DNA from 3 places in the Paenibacillus donghaensis genome. Region 3 is predicted to be linked to each of the others. Evidence: riboswitches for the same ligand, from Rfam matches in the RefSeq annotation. Region 3 holds a riboswitch; each other region holds the start of a gene.
What was found. Region 3 has a riboswitch for cyclic di-AMP ahead of B9T62_RS26580 (C40 family peptidase). Riboswitches for the same ligand answer to the same signal wherever they lie in the genome.
Positions count from the first base shown of each region.

Region 1: another riboswitch for cyclic di-AMP. It lies ahead of B9T62_RS32505 (C40 family peptidase); the one in region 3 lies ahead of B9T62_RS26580 (C40 family peptidase).
Region 2: another riboswitch for cyclic di-AMP. It lies ahead of B9T62_RS32150 (resuscitation-promoting factor); the one in region 3 lies ahead of B9T62_RS26580 (C40 family peptidase).

Region 1 is NZ_CP021780.1:7,163,465-7,166,740, reverse strand. It holds gene B9T62_RS32510 (hypothetical protein) at 1-813, shown strand, start outside; cyclic di-AMP (ydaO/yuaA leader) riboswitch at 1,033-1,170, shown strand; gene B9T62_RS32505 (C40 family peptidase) at 1,228-1,656, shown strand; cyclic di-AMP (ydaO/yuaA leader) riboswitch at 2,025-2,167, shown strand; gene B9T62_RS32500 (C40 family peptidase) at 2,173-2,664, shown strand; gene B9T62_RS32495 (GNAT family N-acetyltransferase) at 2,926-3,276, shown strand, end outside.
Region 2 is NZ_CP021780.1:7,090,898-7,094,173, forward strand. It holds gene B9T62_RS32145 (TatD family hydrolase) at 1-387, shown strand, start outside; cyclic di-AMP (ydaO/yuaA leader) riboswitch at 585-812, shown strand; gene B9T62_RS32150 (resuscitation-promoting factor) at 1,101-2,291, shown strand; gene rnmV (ribonuclease M5) at 2,469-3,020, shown strand; gene rsmA (16S rRNA (adenine(1518)-N(6)/adenine(1519)-N(6))-dimethyltransferase RsmA) at 3,017-3,276, shown strand, end outside.
Region 3 is NZ_CP021780.1:5,881,970-5,885,245, reverse strand. It holds gene B9T62_RS26590 (glycoside hydrolase family 43 protein) at 1-956, shown strand, start outside; gene B9T62_RS26585 (SDR family NAD(P)-dependent oxidoreductase) at 935-1,135, opposite strand; cyclic di-AMP (ydaO/yuaA leader) riboswitch at 1,380-1,511, shown strand; gene B9T62_RS26580 (C40 family peptidase) at 1,516-1,983, shown strand; gene B9T62_RS26575 (hypothetical protein) at 2,205-2,456, shown strand; gene B9T62_RS26565 (DUF2785 domain-containing protein) at 2,933-3,276, shown strand, end outside.

The DNA.
Region 1 (3,276 bases), 1.3 Mb from region 3:
CGTGGCTGGCGCAGCATGAAGGAGCAGTCCTATATCCTTATCCTGCTGTTTATCTACCGGCTGCTGTGGGGCTATTTTCTGTACCGGTTCGTAAGGTCGGCGGTGATCCCTGTGATGCAGCATTACCCTACCGCCGATGCAGGCGGCAGTGCGCTGGGGCGCCTGCTCTTCTACATTGAAGGCCAATTTGCCTTAAGCTCAGATTCTGCGGTACACGGGTGGCTCCTGATGCTGCTTGCGCTCTCCCTGCTCCGGCTGCTTGCTTCACCCTTTATCAGGGCAGGGCTAATCTACGAGCTGCACCAGGAGAGTAAGGGAGAACGCGGTCTGTTCTTTTTTCCCGGCATGAAGCTGCACGGACTGTCTGTACTGCTGCTTAGCCTGGTGGAGTGGCTGCTGGCACTGCTTCCGCTCTGGTGGCTTGCCCCCAAAGTGTACGGGCTGCTGCTCTCCTCAGTTATGGATTATTCAAAACTGCTTACAGTGGTCCCCTATATACTGGCTTGGCTGGTTTATCTCTACCTGGTGCGGCTATTCATTCTTTATATGCAGTTTGGTTGTACGGCTGGAAACGGAATGTTCTCTTCGCTGCTGATTGCCTTTCAAGTTCTGTTCTCAGCAATCTTAATATCGCTTGTACTGGGGGCTGGCGGATTAGCCCTGCTGCTGATTAGCGGCCTCACTGGTATTTTTGCTCCGGGCCTATCTGCACTCCTGGTCCGCCAGCTCTGCCCGCTTCCTGCCACCCTGTTCCGAATGTGGGGAGTAGCTGCCCAATATCATCTATGGCACAGCAAGCGCTTTCCACAATAATACAGGCAATATTTGGACATAATAGAAAACCACTGCCTCCAGGTTTGGGACAGTGGTTTTTTTGTTGTGCACATCTGCTTAGAAGATTTGCAAAACTCTAAATCCTCTGATACAATGATGCCTGTACTACTAGTAACAACTTTGTAATCTTTTGAATTGTTTTATTCATAATTGCATGCAAACCGTCGGTTCTGACAACGATTGAAAGTCACTATTCTGGTGCATAACACGCCAAATTCCCTGCACCGGGAAGTGGGGGAACCATATTTTGGGTGAATTGATCTCGTAACAGAGGGATCATAGGGAATCTTCTACCGAACCCTTAAGCTAACCTCGCAGGCCTTGGAAGGAGTACATCTTTTGAAGATTCAGTTCTTTAAGAAAAAATTCGTCGCAGCTGCATTAGGGCTTGTTATGGCATTCTCGATTGGCGGAGGCAGCGCTTTTGCCGATTCTAAGATGGACAACGTTATTACAAAAACACTGGGAACGACATATAGAACCGGAGGAACAACCACATCCGGATTCGATTGCTCTGGATTTACGAAATATGTCTTCACCAAGATGGGCCTCAGCCTGCCGCGCACCTCGAAAGCACAATATAATGTTGGAACTACTGTATCGAAAAGTAAATTGCGCTCCGGCGATCTGGTATTCTTCAACACGCTCGGCAACGGAATTTCTCATGTTGGAATTTATGTTGGCAATGGCAAGTTCGCGCAGTCATCCTCATCGCGTGGTGTTACCATCACTTCCTTGAGTCAAGCCTATTGGGCCAACCGCTACGTTGGCGCCAAAAGAGTTATGAGTACGTCCTCGTACCAAGCTGTGGCCTACGATTGAAATTTCCCCACAACCTTAACCCCTATCATAGACTTAACCACCCGGACTTGATTATTGTCGTAATCAGGTTCGGTTTTTTTCTTTCCTTATTCTACCTTTTACACCGATCGATCCGTCGCGAAACAGCTTTTCCCCATTATTTCAAGAAAAATTTGTAAAAATACCACAAAGCCGCGTACTCCCCAGTATTTTGCCGCTCTGAATCTCCAATTCAGCTAATATTTCTGCATTAATATGTTATAAGTGATTGCCAAGCGCCAGCTTCTTTGTTACAATAATCGCAGTGAAGTTTTAGTAACATTTTTGTAATTATTCAGTTATGTTTTGCTAAGGTTTTGTCATGTATTGGTTACAAGCTAATCCTAATCAAACAGTATGTGCCGAGTTCCCTAACAATCAGGGAAACGGGGGAACCAACTTTGGGTGAATTGACCTCCTATTCTAAGAGGGGTCATAGGGGACCTTCAACCGAACCCTTAAGCTAACCTCGTAGGCATTTGGAAGGGGTATACACTTTTGAAGAAGAAGTTAGCAGCCGCATTACTCAGCTTTTCCATTGTTCTCACTATGGGAGCAGGAAGCGCTTTCGCCGATTCCAAGATGGATAAGGTAATCGACAACACTCTTGGAACGAAATACGTATCCGGCGGAGTTTCCACCAACGGATTTGATTGCTCTGGATTTACCATGTATGTGTTTGACAAGATCGGCATTAATCTTCCTCACCAATCCGGTTCCCAATACCAGATGGGCACAGCGATCTCACGCAGTGACCTGAGAGAAGGCGATCTTCTATTCTTCAATACAAGCGGCAAAGGTGTATCCCATGTTGGAATTTATGTTGGCGACGACAAGTTCGCACATGCATCATCCAAACGCGGTGTAACCATCAGCACACTGAGTGACAGCTATTACGTTGACCGTTACGTTGGCGCTAAACGTATCATGAGTACAGATGCTTACCATGATGTTGCCAGCGATGTTCAAGACAATGACAATGTTGAATAATAAGTAGCTCTTACAGAAGCTCTTTTCCGAGGTTGTTGCCACAACTCTCCGGGAAGGAGCTTATTTTTGTCTATATTTTTTATTTACCCCTCCCATAGAGTGCCAAACAGTAAATCTGCCGAAAAATCCATTTTAATAAAATATAATTTGTAATTTGTCAAGTTTCAGCCTTGTTCAGTTATTTTTGCGTCGCATCAGGCCGATAGTGGATATAATTTAGATATATCGTATTTCGCACGCGAAAGGAGGCCTCGTTGCCTTATGATCTCTTCCCCCGTTACGTTTCATGTAGTACCGATGGAGTCCGGGCATGGTGAGGATATTTGCCAGTGGGATTACCAGCCGCCGTACAACATCTATGGCTGGATGCCCTGGAAGCAGATGCAGGAGCTTGGCATTGAATTCGGCGACCCTCAGCTTCGTGAAGAACAATATGTATCTGTTATTAATGACCAGGGTGACTTATGCGGATTCGCACAGCTTTTTCCTATGGAAGGCGTGGTTCGGCTGGGAATCGGCATGCGCCCGGAGTTATGCGGCCAGGGGCTGGGCTCTTCATTTATGAACGCCATTGTAAAGAAGGCTCTAGCACGGTATCCGGAGCGGGAGATT
Region 2 (3,276 bases), 1.2 Mb from region 3:
CATGACAGAGATGCGCATGAGGATGTCGTAAGAATTCTCCGTGAGGAAAAAGCAAATGAGGTTGGCGGCGTCATGCACTCCTTCTCCGGCAGTTGGGAGACTGCGAAAATGTGCTTGGATCTGGGGTTCCATCTCTCCTTCGGAGGGCCGATTACGTTTAAGAACGCAAGAGTGCCTAAAGAGGTGCTTGCGAAGACTCCACTGGACCGCCTATTGATCGAAACCGACTCCCCATATCTGACTCCGCATCCCTTCCGAGGCAAACGAAATGAGAGTGCTTATGTGAAATTGGTCGCAGAGGCTGCGGCGGAAATTAAAGGGATGAAATGGGAGGAATTGGCCCAAATTACCTATGCGAACGCACTGGAACGATTTGGAATTGTCTGAAATCAGGAGAAAAATAGCTGAAAAATGGAGTATAGACGATATATTAATGTTTTTTAACAATAAAACACCTGAATATTACAATATTTTAACCTTAAATCTGCTTAAACGTGCTTGAATCGTGCTTTACAATATGTATCAAAACAGGATATCATCTTTTCAGTGCAGTGAACTGTTGTTACTGTGACAGCCACTGATCATGAATCGTCTCGCTGAGTCTCCGTCAGGAGAACGGGGGAACCAATAATGCGCTGCCGCATGTCCGTACATCGAGTACAGCACGTACTGCCGCAGGCACTATTTGATTTCTTCACGTGGTCTTTGGGGTGAATTTAAGGGCAACCGCCGTGAGCGGGTGACCCAAGATAGGGCGTCTCTCTTTCGTCCGAACCCGACAGCTAACCCCGTAAGCGCAAGTAAGAGAGGAAACCTCGTGCATAAACATTCCGTATTTCGATACACGGAGAAGCCACGAAAGAGTCCTCACAAGAACTCTTTTTAGGCTTTTTTTGTTTTGAATACTGTGAATGAACCCTGCATACTGTTATATAACAGCTGTGGGGGCAACTGTGCCGGGCAGGCGATCCATGAGCAGGAGACGCGGAGGCAATTAAGGCTGCGTATCCTGTGACAATCTCAACTTAGTTTCGTCAAACACGATTCAGTCAACTTGAATATACATTGGACGACGGGGCTATGTAAGGAGGATGGAGAGAATGGGTGTATTCCAACCAGAGGTATCCCATGATTCGCAATCATCCAGCAAGTCTATCGCTTTACGGTGGGAGCAGGTGAATCTTCGCGTACTTTCACTTGCCGGCGCATTCTCAATTCTGATCGCGCTGATTATTCTGCTTTATGTACACGGTCAGAGCACTACGAAACAGATTTCTGTAATTATTGACGGTCATGTACAAACGCTGGAGACGCGTGAATCGCTGCTTAGCGATGTGCTGGCCAAGGAACAAATTTCGCTGCAGCCGCATGATGAAATATCTTTGGGTCTGAGTGATGAAATACAAGATGGCGATCGCGTCATGATTAACCGTGCGCAGCAGCTTAGTGTTGTTGCAGACGGAACGACAAAGGTGCTGCATACCACCGAGGATACCATCGGTAAGGCTATCAGCAAGTTTGGCATAGCCGTTGATGGCGATGACAAGATATTCCCTTCGTTAGAGACTTCAGTTTCCGCCAACATGGAGATTACAATTCTCCGCATCAACAAGCAAACCGTTCAGCGGACAACAAACCTGCCTTTTCGGGTCATCAAGACCGCAGACCCCTCCCTCCCAAAGGGTACAGTAAGAGTCGCACAAGCAGGTAAACCAGGTGTCATGATTCAGCATATTGAGAAGATCTACCAAGATGGAGAACTGGCCTCTATGCGCATGATTGGTAAAGAAGTTCAGACCGTAACCAAAGACAAGGTTATCGCGATCGGAACCAAAAAAATTCCTGTGCCTGTCCTGGCTGCTACAACAGCTACTGCAACCCAAACCCAAACCAAAACCAAAACTTCCACAGCTAAAACCAAGACTGCCAAGGTTTCTGAGAAAAGCAATAATGTGACCAGTAAAGCCGGCGTAGATTTTGAATACAAAAAAGTGATTAAGAATGTCTCGATGACGGCATACTCTTCAGAAGAGCCAGGCATTGGAACACGCACGGCTTCCGGCACACGTGTAACGGAAGGGCGGACTATTGCCGTTGATCCTAGAATAATACCTATCGGCTGGTGGGTGTATATCGAAGGATTGGGATTCCGCCGTGCAGAAGATACAGGCGGTGCCATTAAAGGCCATAAAGTGGATATTTATTATGATTCACTCAGCCAAGCCCGCAACTTTGGTCGCAAATCGCGTACCGTTTACGTTATTGGTCCGGTGAAGCCTGAACTTAACTAAGGCTGGCAGCATCCTTTTGCAAATTTTCGGTTGATAGGCTATAGTGGTGAAAGCAACTATGGACGCCAAATCTCTTATAGAGATCACGGAGCAACCGCTCACCACTTATACATTCTTTAGCCAAAAAGAAGAGGAGCGAATCCTCTTCTTTTTGCGTTTTTGAGAGGAGTTAACCCATTGATCAAGGAATTGATCGTCGTTGAAGGCAAAAGCGACACCATCGCCATTAAGCGGGCGGTAGAGGCAGACACCATTGAGACCGGCGGATCGGCAGTGGACCGGACTGTGATCGCAAAGGTCGCACTGGCTATGGAGCGCCGAGGAGTTATTATCCTGACCGATCCCGATCATGCGGGAGAACGTATCCGCAAGATTGTCTCGTCGAAGGTTCCAGGCTGCAAGCATGCTTTTATCCCGGAGAAGGAGGCTACCCGCAAGGGCGATATCGGGGTTGAGAACGCCTCGCCTGAGGCGATCCGCCATGCCCTGGAGCATGTGCACACCTCTTTTGAAGGGGCACCCGCCCTGATTGGGATTGAGGATCTTATGGCAGCAGGGATGCTTGTACACGCCCGTGCGGCTGAGAGAAGAATGGCGCTCGGCAATCTGCTGGGCATTGGATATTGCAACGGCAAGCAGCTGTACAAACGGCTGGCGATGTTTGGAATTACGCGGGAGGAATTTGCCGGGGCTCTCGCACAAATTGATCAGGGAGGCATTACCTCATGAGTGGCAATGGAGAAATATCAACCCCCAAACGCACGAAGGAAATCATTCAGCGCTACGGCTTCAAGTTCAAGAAGAGCCTGGGCCAGAATTTCCTGATTGACCAGAACATTCTGGATAAAATTGTTGATGCGGCCGGACTGACTGAAGTCTCTGGCGCATTGGAGATTGGCCCCGGGATCGGAGCACTTACCGAACGGCTGGCGATGGCGGCAGGCCATGTAACGGCTGTCGAGATCGACCGGCGGCTGATTCCCAT
Region 3 (3,276 bases):
TCTATAAACGGAACGGATACTACTATATCTTCGCTCCAGCCGGGGGCGTTGCGGAAGGGTGGCAGACCGTGCTGCGGGCGTCTTTCCCGTTCGGTCCTTATGAAGACCGGATTGCACTTCATCAGGGCGATTCTCCGGTAAACGGGCCCCATCAAGGTGGATGGGTTGAACTCATCAATGGAGAATCCTGGTTTATTCATTTTCAAGATAAGAATGCTTACGGTCGCATCGTTCATTTGCAGCCCGTTGTATGGGAAGACAATTGGCCGCTTATGGGCATAAACCAAAACGCAGGCATCGGAGAGCCGGTGGTTTGCTTCCAGAAGCCAGATGTTGGCGCTGTTTATCCCATTGAGATACCAGCAACATCGGACAATTTTACTGAAGGACGGCCTGGCTTGCAATGGCAGTGGCAGGCTAATCCTTCACCGAACTGGCTACTGCCGACGCACGAAGGTACGTTGCGGTTGTGCGCAGATCGACTCCCGCAGCATGTGACAACGTTCTATGATGCGCCACAGTTGTTGCTACAAAAATTTCCGGCACTATCATTTCGAGCGACTGTCCGACTGGATATTGCCGGTATGCTTGGAGGAACTGAGGCGGGGTTAATCGTATTTGGTTACCAGCATGCTCGACTTGCAGCTAAGGTGATCGCTGGTACGGAAGAACGGGAGCTCATCTATACGGTCGGTTACCAGACGGAGGAATCTGTGATATGGCGAACCCCGATGAAGGGTACCATCGTGGATATTTATGTAAACGTCCGAGAAGGTGCTCATTGTGACTTTGCCTACAGGATGGATGGTGAAAGCTTCGAGTCTGTTCCCGCAGAAATATTCGAAGCGAGTGTGGATCGCTGGGTAGGTGCGAAGTTTGGTTTATTTGCTATTGCAGAAGTCACCGAAGGTGGGTATGCAGATTTCAAACAGTTTCAGGTGGAGTCGAATAAGTAATTCGCTATCCAAAGATTTGTAACAGATCCAAACGATCTTAAGCACAAATTGCCCGGATCAAATAGGTTTACAAGAATACCATGCTTAGCTTCTTCCACGGTCACCGTTTTCATTAATGCTTCTAAGCCCGCTTTCGCGGCGGAGTATGCTCCGAATTTTTCATATGCCACGATATCCATACTAAATGGGAAGCTTTTTTGTTAGAAGGATTCACGTTGAGGATAATATATCCAGGATAGTTATTACATTTTTGTTTATTTTGCTGATGCACATTATCAAAGGATTTAATAGGAATAAAAGGATTGAATTCTAAAATAGTAGAAAATCTATGTAGAAAGCCTTAACAGGGCATGATACTAGATGAAATTCGAGAGAAGATTGACAGATGTTTGTAGTTCTATTAAAGTATAATTAGTTACAAAATATTAACTACTGCCGAGTTTCATTTGAAAACGGGGGAACCATTTCCGGGTGAATTATTCTTGTGAGTAAGAGAATATAGGGAACCTTTAACCGAACCCTTAGCTAACTCCGTAGGCATTGAAGGGAGAACAAGGTTCTGAAGAAAGTCATCTTATCTTTATTAGGAGCTGCAGTTCTGTTCACAACCGCTGCACCAAGTATCTCTGCAAGTGAGGTTAACCTTGAAAGTGAAGTGAATCAGGTACTGGGAACCCCGTATTTATGGGGGGGTACTACGTCCATAGGGTTTGATTGTTCCGGATTTATATTGTATGTTCTGAAAAAGTTTAATGTGGAGGATCTTCCACGCACATCCCAATCTCAAGCCAAAGTAGGGACACCAGTAGCTAAAGAGAACCTGCGATCAGGAGATTTGGTGTTTTTTAATACGTTGGGTACGGGTATCTCTCATGCGGGCATCTATCTAGGCGATGATCAATTTGCTCACTCCTCGAGCAGCAAGGGAGTTAGAATAAGCAAGTTGGCGGATACATACTACAAAGATCGTTATGTCACAGCTCGGCGTGTAGTAGATCAAAAGAGTTATCTTAGTATGGTGAATTAGTGTATGTTGAGAAACAGAGGTTGTCCCATCAGCCACGATATGGCTGATGGGACAACCTCTGTTTTTCTGTGGAGAATACCCTCGATTCTGGACAGGATGCGTGTTGTAACAGAAATTACTTGCCGATAATAGAAGGGTACGCCTGTGGTTAATACAGGCGATAATAAGGAGCTTGAAATGAAAAAAAGAGGTTGTTTGAACCTTGGGGGATGTTCTAGCGAATGTCAGAGGGGAAGAGAATTAGCCCCGAAAGACAACTTGGAGCAGGAAAGCAGGAGGGATATGCGGAAATTTGTTATCACAGATATTCATGGGAAGCCAAGGGGCTGAAGCTGCTGCTCTTGGAGGCGGAAGTGGATCTCCCGGTCATTGAAGAAAGAGGGCTGGCACTGGTCAATCTGACGGATATGGAATATTACATGTATAAACAGGCGAACAACAAGGTTGAGCGGCGGAAGATTGGGTGTTTCTAGCTCTTGGTTGGCTGGTAAAAGAACAGGAGGGTTCAGATTAGATGTCCCAAGTGCATGATAATGAAATACTGTCGTATGAAGTGAATTATGAGGCTGAGCAAATCATTATGCATACTAGGTATGACTATCCTCAATTGCTGGAGCATACGGATATTGTTTTCTCGGGAGTGCTGTGCCATTGGTTTGAAGGGGAACTGCCGGGAAGTATTATCCTTGATATCGATGCCTATGGAATCCCTAGTTTCATCAAAGAGAATACAGAGCTGCTGAACAAACAAAAGAACTACGGCTGGCCCAAGATGTATGATACTCTCGAAGAATTGGAGTCAACGCTGACTGCTGAACAATATCAATACTTCGTGATATCTTCTTCCTATGGGCTGAATGGCTGGATAGTTGCCAAAAGCTGTGACATTAAAGTGCAGCAGTTAAGGGGCGATAGCCGTGTGGATTCATGCAACATCAGAGAACAGCTGATGCAAGACCTACAACGTATCGAAGACGAGCACTACCACCTGCGTGAGGGAGAGCGGGAACAGGACTTCCTGACGTTGATGCTGCAATATATCGGGGACCCGGAGCCGGAGCTGCGCGATAATCTGATCTATCCTACCTTCTATGAATGGATTATGGAACAGCAAAAGTTCACGGACGATGAGCTGCGCATCCTGCTCAGAACGCTGACTGATGAGCAGCATCTGTTCTATCAGATCGGGAGCGAGGGGAGTCCGTCTGTGTTTACGCGAACCTTCGCGGTGCTGCCGGTAGCTTTAATTCTGATGCGCCACAGGAAGCAGCCAATTCTGAAGCCTGCTGAATT